One region of the Streptomyces sp. NBC_00683 genome, then DNA from elsewhere that is predicted to be linked to it. Evidence: riboswitches for the same ligand, from Rfam matches in the RefSeq annotation. Region 1 holds a riboswitch; each other region holds the start of a gene.
The links. A riboswitch is a leader RNA that binds a small molecule or an ion and turns the genes downstream of it on or off. The one in region 1 is predicted to bind cyclic di-AMP.
Positions count from the first base shown of each region.

Region 2: it holds a riboswitch for cyclic di-AMP, as region 1 does, so the genes downstream of both, OG257_RS05715 (M23 family metallopeptidase) here and OG257_RS22975 (transglycosylase family protein) in region 1, are expected to answer to the same signal.
Region 3: it holds a riboswitch for cyclic di-AMP, as region 1 does, so the genes downstream of both, OG257_RS10315 (M23 family metallopeptidase) here and OG257_RS22975 (transglycosylase family protein) in region 1, are expected to answer to the same signal.

Region 1 is NZ_CP109013.1:5,124,844-5,129,713, reverse strand. It holds gene eno (phosphopyruvate hydratase) at 1-255, opposite strand, end outside; gene OG257_RS22975 (transglycosylase family protein) at 596-1,285, opposite strand; cyclic di-AMP (ydaO/yuaA leader) riboswitch at 1,286-1,456, opposite strand; gene OG257_RS22970 (transglycosylase family protein) at 1,747-2,709, opposite strand; gene OG257_RS22965 (cytochrome P450 family protein) at 2,815-4,122, opposite strand; gene OG257_RS22960 (nucleoside triphosphate pyrophosphohydrolase) at 4,119-4,870, opposite strand, start outside.
Region 2 is NZ_CP109013.1:1,278,726-1,283,595, forward strand. It holds gene OG257_RS05700 (STM4012 family radical SAM protein) at 1-679, shown strand, start outside; gene OG257_RS05705 (STM4011 family radical SAM protein) at 676-1,614, shown strand; gene OG257_RS05710 (SGNH/GDSL hydrolase family protein) at 1,686-2,513, opposite strand; gene OG257_RS05715 (M23 family metallopeptidase) at 2,680-3,618, opposite strand; cyclic di-AMP (ydaO/yuaA leader) riboswitch at 3,623-3,781, opposite strand; gene OG257_RS05720 (tyrosine-protein phosphatase) at 4,202-4,870, shown strand, end outside.
Region 3 is NZ_CP109013.1:2,358,235-2,363,104, reverse strand. It holds gene OG257_RS10320 (M16 family metallopeptidase) at 1-844, shown strand, start outside; cyclic di-AMP (ydaO/yuaA leader) riboswitch at 1,037-1,204, shown strand; gene OG257_RS10315 (M23 family metallopeptidase) at 1,217-2,005, shown strand; gene OG257_RS10310 (GntR family transcriptional regulator) at 2,226-2,930, shown strand; gene OG257_RS10305 (HPr family phosphocarrier protein) at 3,101-3,382, opposite strand; gene OG257_RS10300 (GNAT family N-acetyltransferase) at 3,544-4,870, shown strand, end outside.

The DNA of each region.
Region 1 (4,870 bases):
GGTGGCGTCGTAACCGACGAGCTCCGGGCCGATCTGCTCGATGACGGCGAGGACGGCCTTCTCGACACCCTTGCCGTGGTACCGGTTGGGGTCGCCGTCGCGAAGCTCAATGGCCTCGAACGCACCGGTGGAGGCGCCGGACGGAACAGCAGCACGTCCCGTGCTGCCGTCGTCGAGGCCAACCTCGACCTCGACCGTGGGGTTGCCCCGGGAGTCGAGGATTTCCCTGGCTACGACGACGTCGATGGACGGCACGAGGCATCTCCTTCTGGGATATGACGCTGGTTGTGCAGGGTCACTGTGGCCTTGCGCCACGAGCCTAACCGGCTCGGCCCCCTGCGTCGGCCGACCGCCCGTCCCCTGGGACGAAAAAGGACCCAAGGGCCTGCATTCCGGGCAAAGGTCCAGAAATCTACTGACGAGTAACCACAATAGTTGAACGATCACGCACGCGGCGCGGCCGTGCGGCGCACCGCGGACACGACCCCGGCCCGGCGCACACGGGGGTGAGTGCGCCGGGCCGGGAGGGAACGCGTGGGGTGCCGCCGGACACCCCTACGCGGCCCCGAAGCCTTCGGGGAGGAGAGACCCGGGACTACTTCAGGTGGAGCTGCTGACCCGGGAAGATCAGGTCGGCGTCCTCGACGATGTCGTCGTTGAGCTTGAACAGCTTCTGCCAGCCGCCCTTGACCTTCTTCGCCTCGGCGATCGTGCTCAGGGTGTCGCCGGCCTTCACCTTGTACTCGCCGTCACCCTTCTTGACCTTGTCCCCGGTCGGGGTCGTGACGGTCTTCGAGGCCTCGGGGGCGGTGCGCTTCTCGCTGCGCGTGGTGGGCTGCTCGGCCTTGCGCTCCGGCTGGGCGGCCTTGTCGGCGCTCGGCGCGGAGGCGTCGACACCCGGGTCCACACCGTCGTTGGCGAGGCCGCCGGCACCGGCGCACGCCCAGGCGCCCGGGCCCTGCAGGTCGAGGAGCTTCTCGGCGGCGGTGATCTGCTGAGCCTTGGAGGCCAGGTCGGCGCGGGCGGCGAACTGCGTGCCGCCGGCGGCTGCCCAGCTGGACTGCGAGAACTGCAGGCCGCCGTAGTAGCCGTTGCCGGTGTTGATGGACCAGTTGCCACCGGACTCGCACTGCGCGACGGCGTCCCACGTGGCGACGGAGGCGGCGGAGGCGCCGGTCGCACCCATCAGCGGAACGGCGACTGCGGCACCGGTGACGCCGGCCAGGGTGGCGATACGGACGGCCTTGGACGGGCGACGGTGCTTGCCCTTGCTCGAAAGCAGCATGGTTCTCCTCACCGACGCCTACGAGGTGAGCTGTCGGGTTCGGGCCTGTGAGTTGCCCGGTCGCTCGCACTGGCAAGCGACTTCACCCCCAGCCGGCCCTCACCCGTCTTCCGACGGCCGGGTCCGGCACTTACCTGGGTCCCCCGCTCCTGCCTACGGCGCTTTACGCGTCGAATCCCTTCGGCCGACGGCAGGATTCGGCGTGACGGTCGAAGGTGCCCGCGGTGCGAGCGGTTCCGACCGTAAACATAGGCAACCCCCACATTCAAAGATGGACATCACGGACAATCAGGCCTTACCCGCAACTGGCGAAGGATCGTTTTCGCAGGTCGGAGGCGTCATCGGCGAACCGGGCGGACGAGAAGCGTGAGTTGACGCAAAGAGACCCATGTCTCACTTAGACATAAGTGGACATAGGCCTCTGAACTGCCCCCGATTATGGGGTGTTTTCCCGAATTGGATCAGTTGCCCGCGGCGGCTTCCGCACCGGCCCCGGCGGTCTTTTCGTCCGCCTTGGCACCCAGGTCGAGGCCCAGGTCGAGGTTCTGCCCGGGAAGGATCAGGTCCGGGTCGGAACCCAGCTCGTCCTTGTTGGCCTCGTAGAGCGCCGTCCAGCCTCCGGGCAGCTCCTGCGCGTCCGCGATCGCCCAGAGGTTGTCGCCCGCGCGGACGGTGTAGGTGCCGTCGCCGCCCTTGCGTGCGTCGGCGTCCCCGCGCGAGGCGTGCCGGCCGGACTCGCGCCCGTCCGTCGAGCCCGTGCCGGCCTCCGGGGCCGGCGTGCCACGGTGCTTGCCGCCCGGCGCCTCCGTCGAACCGTCAGAGGTCTCGGACGCCTCCGGCGAGGGAGAGGCCGAAGGATCAGCCTTGTCCGATCCGGTCGACTTGTCGGCTTTGGCGGTTTCGCTGCCCTTGTTGTCCGTGTTCCGGTTCCCGCTCGCGTCGTCCGACGCATCGGACGAGGGGGTGGCGGACGCATCGTCGGACGGGGTCGCGGTGTCCGACGGCTCGGCGGTCGGCTCACTGCCCGGGTCGACACCCGGGAGCGTGTTGTCCAGCGCGAGCCCGGAGATCACCGCGCAGCTGGCCCACGCCGTCACCCCCTGGTCGTCGAGCACCTTCTCCGCCACGGATATCTGCTGCGAGCGGCTGGCCAGGTCGGCGCGGGGCGCGAACGCCGTACCGCCGTAGGCCGACCAGGTGTCCTGCGAGAGCTGCAGGCCGCCGTAGTAGCCGTTGCCGAGGTCGGCGCTCCACATGCCACCGCTCTCGCACTCGGCGACCCGGTCCCAGGTCGAGGCGTCGGCTGCGTGCGCGCCGGTCGCACCGAGCAGCGGAATGGCGATGGCCGACCCTGTGACGCCTGCGGCGACGACGATGGCGGGTGCCTGCCGAGGGCGACGGTGTCTGCCGTTCGCGGAGCCCATGGGATTGCCTTCCGTGTGACTGACGTGTGACTGGTGAGTCGAACGGTGAACCTAGCCGTACTCGAACGTGTGTCACAAGTCGATGCAGCGGAGATCACGTGAAAGTCACAGAGTTGACAGAGTGTCACTTTTTTCGGAGCGCTGTCCGGGATCGAACTCCACGGGAAGAGTGCGAAGTCCGCGCATGATGAGCCCGCCCCGCCACCGCAAATCGGTAGGTTCCGCAGCAAGCCGCAGGTCGGGGAGGCGTCGCAACAGCGTCGCCAACGCCGCCTGGCCCTCCAGCCGGGCCAGCGGCGCACCCAGGCAGTAGTGGATGCCGTGCCCGTACCCGAGGTGCTGATTGTCACTCCGTGCGAGATCCAGCGTGTCCGCATCGCGGAAGCGCTCCGGGTCCCGGTCGGCGGCGGCCAGCACCACAAGAACGGGGTCCCCGGCCTCGATGCGCTGTCCGCCGAGCGTCACGGGTTCGGTGGCGTAGCGCCAGGTGGCGAGCTCCACCGGGCCGTCGTACCGCAGCAACTCCTCGATTCCCGTGGCCAGCAGCTCCGTCTCCCCGGCCTCGACCGAGCGCTGGAGCAGCTCGCGCTGTTCCGGATTGCGCAGCAGGGCGTAGGTGCCGTTGCCGATGAGGTTGACCGTGGTCTCGAAACCGGCGAACAGCAGGATGAACGCCATCGCCGCGGCTTCGTTCTCGGTGAGGTGCTCACCGTGGTCACTTGCCCGGATGAGTCCCGAGATCAGGTCGTCGCCGGGATTCTCCCTTTTGCGGTGGATGAGTTCGGCAAGGTAGCCGCGCATCTTCTTGACCGACCTGGCCACCCCGCCGCGCGGTCCGCCGCCGTGCCTGATCATCATGCCCGCCCAGTCCCGGAAGTCGTCCTGGTCCTCCGGAGGCACCCCCAGCAGGTCACAGATCGCGTAGATGGGGAGCGGGAAGGCGAAGTCGTGGATGAGGTCCGCCTTCCCCTCCTCGATGAACGTGTCGATGAGGCGGTCCGTCAGCTCCTGCACGCGCGGCGCGAACTCGGCGACCCGGCGCGGAGTGAACGCCTTGGAGACGAGCCGGCGCAGCCGGGTGTGGTCCGGCGGGTCGATGTTCAGGAGGTGCGTCATCAGATCCGCCTTGCGCTCCCCCGGGATGCCCGTCTTCCCCTTGGCGTTCGCCGACCCGGCGTGGTGCGCCGGATTCTTGGAGAGCCGGGTGTCGGCGAGGGCCTGCCTGGCATCCGCGTACCGGGTCACCAGCCAGGCCTCGACGCCGCTGGGCAGCGCGGTGCGGTGCACGGGGCTGTGCTCGCGCAGCCAGGCGTAGGCGGGGTACGGGTCGGTGGCGAACTCCCACGTGAAGAGTTCGGGCGCTTCGTCCGGCGTCTCGCCGGGCGCGGGGGTGTCGGCGGGGCTGTCGTTCACTCCTCGACGTTATCCGGAGCGCCCCCGTGCCCCTCCACCGCCCGGATCGCGTCCCGGTAGGCACGGGCGGCGGCCCGCAGGGCTGCCTCCGGGTCGGTGCCGTCCTGTTCGGCGCGTACGGCGAGGGCGAGGAGCCGGTAGCCGACCGAGTCGCCCGCCGGGAGCGCGACATCGAGCCCTGCGGCACGGGCCCGGCTGCCCAGCTTCGCGGCCAGGGCCAGACCGGGCTGGCCGAGCGGCACCCCGTCGGTGACCGAATCGCGCTGCTTCTCGATCGCCTTCGTCCGCAGCCAGTGCGCGTGGACGTCCTCCGGGGTCTCCGCGGTCTCGTCGCCGAAGACATGCGGATGACGGTGGATCAGCTTCTCCACGATCGTGGCCGCGACATCGTCGATGGCGAAGGGCTCGTCCGGGTCCTCCTGCGCGATCCGGGCGTGGAAGACGACCTGGAGCAGCACGTCCCCGAGCTCCTCGCGCAGCTCCTCACGGTCGCCGTCCTCGATCGCCTCGACCAGTTCGTACGCCTCCTCGATGGCGTACTTCGCGAGGCCCTTGTGCGTCTTCTGCGAGGTCCACGGGCATTCCCGCCGGATCCGGTCCATGACCTGGACCAGATCCAGGAGCCGGGCGCCCGGCAGGTCGTAGGAGCCGGGCAGCAGTTCCAGGTCCGGCATCTGCACCCGGCCCGAACCGCCGAGCCGGGCCAGGCCGTCGGTGAGCGGCTGATTGCCCTCGCCGCCCACGAGCA
Region 2 (4,870 bases), 3.8 Mb from region 1:
GGCCTGGCGTCCCGAGGAGCTCTACCTCTACCCGCTGTACGTGCGCGCCCTCACCGGTCTCGGGCGGCAGGGAGCGGCGGCCGGGGCAGCGGACGGGGCGGACCCCGCCTGGGACGAGCAGCGGCTGCGCCTCTACCGCGCGGGCCGCGACCACCTCCTGGCCCACGGCTACGAGCAGGTGTCGATGAGGATGTTCCGCCGCACGGGCGCGCACCCGGCGGGCCCGGACGACTACGCCTGCCAGACCGACGGCATGATCGGGCTCGGCTGCGGCGCCCGCTCGTACACCTCCTCGCTGCACTACTCCTTCGACTACGCGGTGGAGATGCGCGAGATCCGGGGCATCATCGACGGCTTCACGGCCACCGAGGACTTCTCGCGCGCCGAGGTCGGACGGTACGTCGACGGCGACGAGGCGCGCAGGCGCCACCTCCTGCAGTCGTTGCTCCAGGCCGAGGGCATGCACCACGACGGATACCGCGAGCGCTTCGGCACCGACCCCTTCGGGGACTTCCCGGGGGAACTCGGCGCCTTCGAGGAGCGCGGCTGGCTGGACGGGGCCGCGGGCCCCGGCCTGCTGCGGCTCTCCCCCGAGGGCCTCGCCCACTCCGACGCGCTGGGCCCCGAGCTGTTCTCCCCCGCCGTACGGGCCGCGATGGCCGCGTACGAAGTGAAATGAGCCCTGTGACGCCGACGCCTGCGGACCTGACGATCCTGTACCGGGGCCCGCTGGCGTCGTGCGACTACGACTGCCCCTACTGCCCGTTCGCCAAGCGGCGGGACAGCGGGGAGCAACTGCGCGCCGACCGTGCGGCTCTGGAACGGTTCACGGCGTGGGCCGCCGCTCAGACCGGCGAGCGGTTGTCGGTGCTCTTCACGCCGTGGGGCGAGGGGCTGGTCCGGTCCTGGTACCGGCACGCTCTCGTCGAGCTGTCCCGGCTCCCGCACATCGGCCGGGTCGCCATCCAGACCAATCTCGGCGGCCGCACCGGCTGGCTGGCCGATGCCGCACGGGACAAGGTCGCCCTGTGGTGCACGTACCACCCGGGCCAGACGCCGTACGAGCGGTTCCTCGGCAGGTGCCGGGAGCTGACCGCCCTCGGGGTCCGTTACAGCGTCGGTGTCGTGGGGCTGGACGCCCATCTCGACGAGGCCCGGCGACTGCGCGAGACGCTGCCCCCTGAGGTGTACCTCTGGGTCAACGCCGCCGAGGGGCACACGTACACGGACGAGGAGGCGGACCGCTGGACGGCCCTGGACCCCCTGTTCCCGTACAGCCGGCATCCGCACCGCTCGGCCGGGATGCCCTGCCGGACGGGTGAGTCGGTCGTCTCGGTGGACGGCGACGGCACGGTGCGCCGCTGCCACTTCGTCCGCGCCGAGCTCGGCAACCTCTACGACGGCAGCTTCCGGCGCTCGTTGGGTCCGCGTGGCTGTCCGCTCGATGTGTGCGACTGCCACATCGGCTATGTGCACCTGGAGACGCTGCCGTTGTACGACGTCTTCGCGGGCGGAGTGCTGGAGCGGATACCCGCGGGCCCGGTACGGGTACCTACCGCGGACACGCTCCGTGGAGCGGTACCGCGGCGCTCGCTGCCCGTCGTCACTCGCTGAGCGAACCGAGTGCGCTGAGCGCACTGATCACAGGCGTCGGAAACGCGTGTGATCAGTGCGCTCGGAGGTGCTCAGAGCGGGAGCAGGTCGGGGCGCTTGGCCTCGACGTGGTCACCGGAGGACTCACCGCGTAGGCGCCGGCCGATCCACGGTACGAGGTACTCGCGGGCCCAGGCCATGTCGTCGCGGCGCACCTCGAGTGCCCCGCGGTGTACCTGCGGTGGCCACAGCTGGTCGGGGTCGGCCGGCACATCGAGGCCGAGGACCTGGGCGGCGCGCAAGGCGACCCGGGTGTGTCCCTCCGCCGAGAGGTGCAGCCGGTCGTTGTCCCAGGCACGCCTGTCCTGCACGGACCGGAGCGACCACAGGTCCAGGACCGGGCAGTCGTAGCGGTCGGCGATGGACCGTACATGGGCGGTGTACGTGGCGATCTTGCCCCGCAGGTGCCGGAGCACCGGAACGCCGCGGGTGTCGAAGCCGGTGGTGATCATGACGGTGCCGACCGAACGGGTCAGGTCGGCGACCGCGCGCTCGAAGCGCTCGGCCACGTCGTCCGGATCGCTACCGGGCCGGATGATGTCGTTGCCGCCCGCGCAGAAGCTCACCAGATCCGGTGCGAGTTCCTTGGCGCGGGGGACCTGCTCCTCGACTATCTGGTCGAGGAGGCGTCCGCGTACGGCGAGATTGGCGTACCGGAAGTTCCCGTGCGGGCCGTCCGCGGGGCCGGCCGCTGCATCGGGGAGGGGGAGCTGGTCCGCCAGAATGACCGCGAAGCGGTCCGCCCAGCCGACGAGCGTCCCGTCGGGGCCGGGGTCTCCGACGCCCTCGGTGAAGCTGTCGCCAATCGCTGCGTACGACCCGATGGTGCCTCGTTGTTTGTTTCTCGAATCGTCTGCCACAAGCGCATATCCTGCACCTTCGAATGTGACCTACGCGACCGTAATAAGGGGTTGACGGGTGGTGAGATAGACCACCCGGTCAGGTTTTGGTAAAGCCGGAATAAGCAGAGGGGCGGTGCGCCGCCGCGCACCGCCCCTCTTGAGCTCACCGAGCCGCCCGATTGCGTCAGATGGAGACGCCGTGCGAGCGCAGGTAGGCGATCGGGTCGACGTCCGAGCCGTAGCTCGGGCCGGTGCGGACCTCGAAGTGGAGGTGCGGGCCGGTGGAGTTGCCGGTGGACCCGGAGAGGCCGATCTGCTGGCCGCCGGTGACGGTCTGGCCGGCCGAGACGCCGAGGGACGACAGGTGGGCGTACTGGGAGTACATGCCGTCCTCGTGCTGGATGACGACCTCGTTGCCGTACGCACCGCTCCAGCCCGCGGAGACCACGGTGCCCGGGCCGATGGACCGGACGCTGGTGCCGGAGGCGGCCTGGAAGTCGGAGCCGGTGTGGTAACCGCTGGACCAGCTGGCACCGGCGACGCGGTACTGGGTGGAGACGCTGGCGTTGGCCACCGGGGTGGTGTAGCCGGAGCTGTTGCTCTCCGAAGCACCGGTGGTGTCGGCGGCGTTGGTGGCCGTCGACGCCTTCTCGGCCGGAGCGGCGGCCTTCGGGGCCGACTCCGCCTTCGAGGGGGCGGCCTTGGAGGGAGCGGCCTTGGGCGCGGACTCCGTGGTGGAGCCGGATGCCTTGACGCCGAGGGTCAGCTTCATGCCCGGGAAGATCAGGCTCGGGTTGTCGCCGACGACCTCACGGTTGTCCTTGTACAGCTTCTCCCAGCCGCCCTTGACCTTCTTCTCGGCCGCGATCTTCGCCAGATAGTCACCGGCCACCACGGAGTAGGTCTTGGATGCGCTCTGCTTCTTCGCCACGGAGGCGGCCGGCGCGTGGTGCGCCGCACTGGCCGCCGCGGGCTTGGCGGCGGGCGCGGACTGCTCCGCGGCGAAGGCGCCGGTGGCGCCGATCAGCGGAAGGGCGAGGACGGCGCCGCCGGTCCCTGCGGCGAGGACGCCGCGGGAGATCGGGCTGGCCTTCGTACGACGGTGCTTACCCTTTGCGGGCATGGGGAATTCCTCTCCGGCGCCTGCGAGGTGAGCTGTCGGGTTCGGACTGGAGATGCCCGGCCGCGCTGAGCGCGTCTTGACCCCAAGCCGTTCCGGATCACTCCGGTCGGCGGCTTACCTGGTTCCCCCGCTCCTGCCACACGTGAGTCGGTGCGGATTCCGGGCGGCGGCAGGATTAGGCGTTCCGTCCGGATTGACGGTGACCGTAAGCGAGTCAGGACGCCGGGAACAAGCCACCGGTTGCGTACCGGAATGGGCGGTTCAATTCCGCTTCCGAATTCCGGTCACACTCCGTGGATTACGGATCTTGGCTTTCCGCGCGGCGTATGGATTACCTCTCGGCAGATTCGCCACACACCGTCACGGATATGATCCCGCTCACCTGTCGCATCCCATCTCCCGTATAAGCGGGGCATGTTCTGCTAAATACACCAATACGGACATGTCATGGCCGCCACCCCCGGCCACCGCGACCGGGAAGGCACCGGAGGGCGAAACGATTGCCCGATGAATCCATGTCGTATCGTCGCGGGCGTGCCCCTGTCGGCGAGCGGCGCCGACGCCAGACACTCCAGGAGTCCTTGTGACGCAGCAGCTGCCAGAGGTTCCGTCGACAGACGCCGAGCTGACCGGTGTCCGCAACTTCCGCGACGTGGGCGGCCTGCCGACCACGGACGGCGGCAGGGTGCGCTACGGGCGCCTCTACCGCAGCGGCCACCTGGCGCACGCCACCGAGACGGACGCGGCATTCCTGGCCGGACTCGGCCTGCACACGGTCTTCGACTTCCGCAATGCCGCCGACCACAAGCTCGACGGCCTTGACGTGGAACTCCCCGGTGTCCGGAATGTCAGCATTCCTCTCTCCGACCCGGCCGACGGCGCCGAGTTCTGGCGACTGGTGCGCGACGGCGACATCCAGCAGCTGCGCTCGATCCTCGCCGACGGCAAGGGGACGGCCCGCATGATCGCGTCCTACCGGTCGATCATCACGGACCGCACCGCGGAGCACAGCAGGGTCCTGCACGCGCTGGCCGAGGACAGCGTGCCGGCGCTGATGCACTGCGCGGCGGGCAAGGACCGGGCCGGTCTGTCGATCGCGATCTCGCTGCTGGCCGTCGGCGTCGAGAAGGAGGCCGTCGAGGCCGACTACCTCAAGTCCAACGACGCCCACCGCCGCTACAAGGTGCGGCGCAGCGACACGTCGTCGGCGGGGATGTCGGACGAGGTGATGGAGCTCCTCAACCCGCTCTTC
Region 3 (4,870 bases), 2.8 Mb from region 1:
GACCGTCCGGCGGATCGACGCCGCGGGTGTGCGCGCCTTCTACGACGCCCATGTCCGCCCGTCCACCGCGACGGCCGTCATCGTCGGCGATCTCACGGGGGTCGATCTGGACACGCTGCTCGCGGACACCATCGGTGACTGGTCGGGCAATGCCGGCCAGTCGCGCCCGGTGCCGCCGATCACCGCGGACGACACCGGCCGAGTGGTGATCGTGGACCGTCCCGGAGCCGTGCAGACGCAGCTGCTGATCGGCCGGATCGGCGCCGACCGGCACGACAGCGTCTGGCCCGCCCAGGTCCTGGGCACGTACTGCCTGGGGGGCACCCTCACCTCCCGGCTGGACCGCGTCCTGCGCGAGGAGAAGGGCTACACCTACGGTGTCCGGGCCTTCGGCCAGGTGCTGCGCTCGACGGCACCCGGATCCGTGTCCGGGGCGACCGGCGCCGCGATGCTCGCCATCAGCGGCTCCGTGGACACGGAGTCCACCGGGCCGGCCCTGGACGACCTGTGGAAGGTCCTGCGCACCCTGGCTGCCGAGGGGCTCACGGACGCCGAGCGCGAGACCGCCGTGCAGAACCTCGTGGGGGTCGCCCCGCTGAAGTTCGAGACGGCGGCATCGGTCGCGGGCACCCTCGCCGACCAGGTGGAGCAGCACCTCCCGGACGACTACCAGGCCCAGCTGTACGCGCGCCTGGCGGAGACCGGCACGGTGGAGGCGACGGCCGCGGTCGTCAACGCGTTCCCCGTGGACCGGCTGGTCACGGTTCTCGTGGGAGACGCTTCGCAGATCGCGGAGCCCGTCAGGGCGCTGGGTATCGGCGAGGTGTCGGTCGTCACCGGCTGACGGAACGGAGCAGAGCGAACCCCGGCGAGTGCGTTCTCGCCGGGGTTCTCCCTTTTGTCTGAATTGGTGGAGAAAGTTCATGTATGGCCTGTGGGATGTGCGACAAAGCGACCTGTCCGTTTGGTGATTGAAAGTCGCCCGGCCTAGCGTCGGCTCGGCTGTCCGCCAGACGTATGCCGCATCCGCGGCGCCGGACAGTCATCGCCGAGTCCCCGTCAGGCGCGAGCCTGGGGAGCCGGGGACCCACGTAGTCCCTGGGGTGAATCGGATGTCCGCGTCTCGTACGAGGCGGGGGATCCGTAGGAGACCTTCCTGCTCCGAACCCGTCAGCTAACCCGGTAGGCGAGAAGGAAGGAAAGGATCAGCCCCTCCATGGCGTTCACCCGTGCCACCGGGAAGCACCGTGCCCCGAGCCGCCTGACGCGCAGGAGCGCCAAGGCCGCCGGCATCGCGGCTCTGGCCACCACCGGCGTCATCGGCGGAATGGCCTCCCCGGCCCTCGCCGCGGACTCCGAGGCCCTCACCGTCACCGGTCTGACCCAGGCCGTTGCCATCGACACCACTCTCGCCGCCCAGATCGACGCCCAGGCCGAGGCGCAGCAGCACCAGGCCGACGTCGTGGCGAAGGCGAAGGCCGAAGCGGCGGCCAAGGCGAAGGCCGAGGCCGAGGCGAAGCGCAAGGCCGAAGCCCGCGCCAAGGAGGTCCGTGAGGCCAAGGCGCGCGCCGCCCGCGCCGCCGAGCGCGCCCGGCTGAACTCCTTCCACCTCCCGGTCGCCGGCTCCTCCGTGACCACCGGCTACAAGTCCAGCGGTGCCCTCTGGTCCTCCGGCAGCCACTCCGGCATCGACTTCCGCGCCGCGTCCGGCAGCTCCGTCGTCGCCGTCGGCGCCGGAACGGTCGTCGAGGCGGGCTGGGGCGGCGCGTACGGCAACAACATCGTGCTCCGGATGACGGACGGCACGTACACCCAGTACGGCCACCTCTCCTCGATCGGCGTGTCCGTCGGACAGAGTGTCACCTCGGGGCAGCAGATAGGCCTGTCGGGCTCCACCGGCAACTCCACCGGACCGCACCTGCACTTCGAGGCGCGGACCACCCCGGAGTACGGATCCGACATGGACCCTGTCGCCTACCTCCGAGCACACGGTCTCCAGGTCTGAGACCTCCTGCCGCACAGCTTTGCGAAGGCCCCGGCACCTGCCGGGGCCTTCGTCGTGCCGCCCCGTACCGCTCCGCTGCGAACCTCCGCAGAAGTACTCGTCGGCCGGCAGATATCCATGGATTCCGCTCCGCCATCGGAAATTGCGGCTGATTGCAATAGAGTCACAGAACAGGCGTCGATCGGCCGCGTTTCGCGGGGATTAAGGCGGAGGTTCGGACATGCGCATTCCCGCGCATTCGGTATGCACGGCAATCCGTGACGACATCGTCTCCGGTGTCTTCGAACGCGGCAGCCGCCTCACCGAGGAGGTGCTCGCACGTCGGTACGGGGTCTCCCGCGTCCCGGTGCGCGAGGCACTGCGCACCCTGGAGTCCGAGGGGTTCGTCGTCACCCGCCGGCACGCCGGTGCCTGTGTCGCCGAGCCCACGGAGCAGGAGGCCGCCGACCTCCTGGAGATCCGCATGCTCCTGGAGCCACTGGGCGCGGCCCGCGCCGCCCAGCGTCGTACCGAGGCACACCTCAAAGTGCTCCGAGGCCTGGTCAGGCTGGGGCAGGAGCGGGTTCGCCGGGGCGAGGGGGAGGATCTGCGCTCGCTGGGCGGCTGGTTCCACGAGACGCTGGCCCAAGCCTCGGGCAGCCCCGCCCTCATCGCGCTGCTCACCCAGCTCAGGCACAAGATCACCTGGATGTACGCGGTCGAGCACCCGGCCCGCCCCGCCGATTCCTGGGCCGAGCACGGCGCCATCGTGGACGCCGTGGCGCGCGGTGACGCGGAACGGGCCAGGGCGCTGGCGGCCCAGCACGCCGAGCGGGCCAGCGCCGCCCACCGGCTGCGGCGCACGGACCGGCCCGGCCGCACGGCGGGTCCGGCCCGGGTGAGGACTTCGCAACATTCTGTAAACATCGCAGGTGTCCGGCATTAACAATGGCGCCGTATACAAAGAAGGGAATTCGGGAGGGCTTTCTTTTTGCTGCCCGAATTCAGGCCGCCTTCGCGGTCGTCCGGGACTTCCCGCAAACGAGAAAGCCGCGGCTCCCGATGGGGATACCGCGGCTTTGTCGTGGAAGTAATTCCGGTCCGGAACGGGCGGAATCAGACGGTCTCCGGAAGCTCCTCGAGCCCCTCGGTGACCAGCTTCGCCAGACGGTCCAGAGCGGCTTCGGCGTCGTCCGCCTCGGACGCGAGCACGATCTCCTCGCCACCCTGGGCGCCCAGGCCGAGCACGGCGAGCATGGAGGCGGCGTTCACCGGGTTGCCGTCAGCCTTGGCGATCGTCACGGGGACGCCGGAGGCCGTGGCGGCACGGACGAAGATGGATGCGGGGCGGGCGTGCAGGCCCTCGGCCCAACCGACGTTGACGCGGCGCTCAGCCATGGTTCTGCCCTTCACGAATCAATAGTTGTCTAGACCAGTCTCTCATGCAGTGCGCACTGCTGTGTCCGACCTCCGGCCAGGCCGCCACCGCCGATCGGCTCCCTCAGACTGCCCGCGCAACGATCCGTCCGCGACCGGTGCGGCGGCCGTAGGCTTTGCCCATGGAGCCCACGCCGGAGCAGAGTCCGCATCACGCGTACCCCGACCACTGGGAGGCGGACGTGGTGCTCCGCGACGGTGGTACCGCCAGGATCAGGCCCATCACCACGGACGATGCCGAGCGGCTGGTCAGCTTCTACGAACAGGTCTCCGACGAGTCGAAGTACTACCGCTTCTTCGCGCCCTACCCACGTCTCTCCGCCAAGGACGTGCACCGCTTCACCCATCACGACTACGTCGACCGGGTGGGGCTGGCCGTCACGATCGGCGGAGAGTTCATCGCGACCGTCCGCTTCGACCGGATCAACGAACAGGGCAGACCGGCCTCCGCACCCGCCGACGAGGCCGAGGTCGCCTTCCTCGTCCAGGACGCCCACCAGGGCCGCGGTGTGGCATCGGCGCTCCTCGAACACATCGCGGCGGTCGCCCGTGAGCGCGGCATCGTGCGCTTCGCCGCCGAAGTGCTGCCCGCGAACAACAAGATGATCAAGGTGTTCCGGGACGCCGGCTACACCCAGCAGCGCAGCTTCGAGGACGGTTCCGTCCACCTCACGCTCGACCTCGAACCCACCGCGGCGTCCCTGGCCGTCCAGCGGGGCCGTGAACAGCGGGCCGAGGCGCGCTCCGTGCAGCGGCTGCTGGCCCCCGGATCGGTCGTCGTCGTCGGCGCCGGCCGCGCCGCGGGCGGAGTGGGCCGCACGGTGCTGCGCAACCTCCTCGGCTCGGGCTTCACCGGACGCACGTACGCGGTGAACCGGTCCTTCGGCGCCGAACAGGCCACGGTCGACGGTGTGCCCGCGCACCGCTCCGTGGGCGAGATCGGCGAACAGGTCGACCTCGCGATCGTCGCCGTCCCGGCCGAACGGGTGCCGGAGGTCGTGGCCGACTGCGGTGAGCACGGGGTCCAGGGCCTCGTCGTCCTCTCCGCCGGTTACGCCGAGCGCGGCGCCGAAGGCCGGGAGCGCCAGCGCGAACTGGTCCGGCAGGCCCGTAGTTACGGAATGCGGATCATCGGTCCGAACGCCTTCGGCATCATCAACACCTCCGACACCGTCCGGATGAACGCCTCCCTCGCCCCCACGTCGCCCGCACCCGGACGCATCGGGCTGTTCACCCAGTCCGGCGCGATCGGGATCGCCCTGCTGTCCGGCCTGCACCGGCGCGGCGCGGGGCTGTCGACGTTCATCTCCGCGGGCAACCGGGCCGATATCTCCGGCAACGACTTCCTGCAGTACTGGTTCGAGGACCAGGACACCGATGTGGCCCTCCTCTACCTCGAATCGCTCGGCAACCCGCGCAAGTTCACCCGGCTCGCCCGCCGGACCGCCG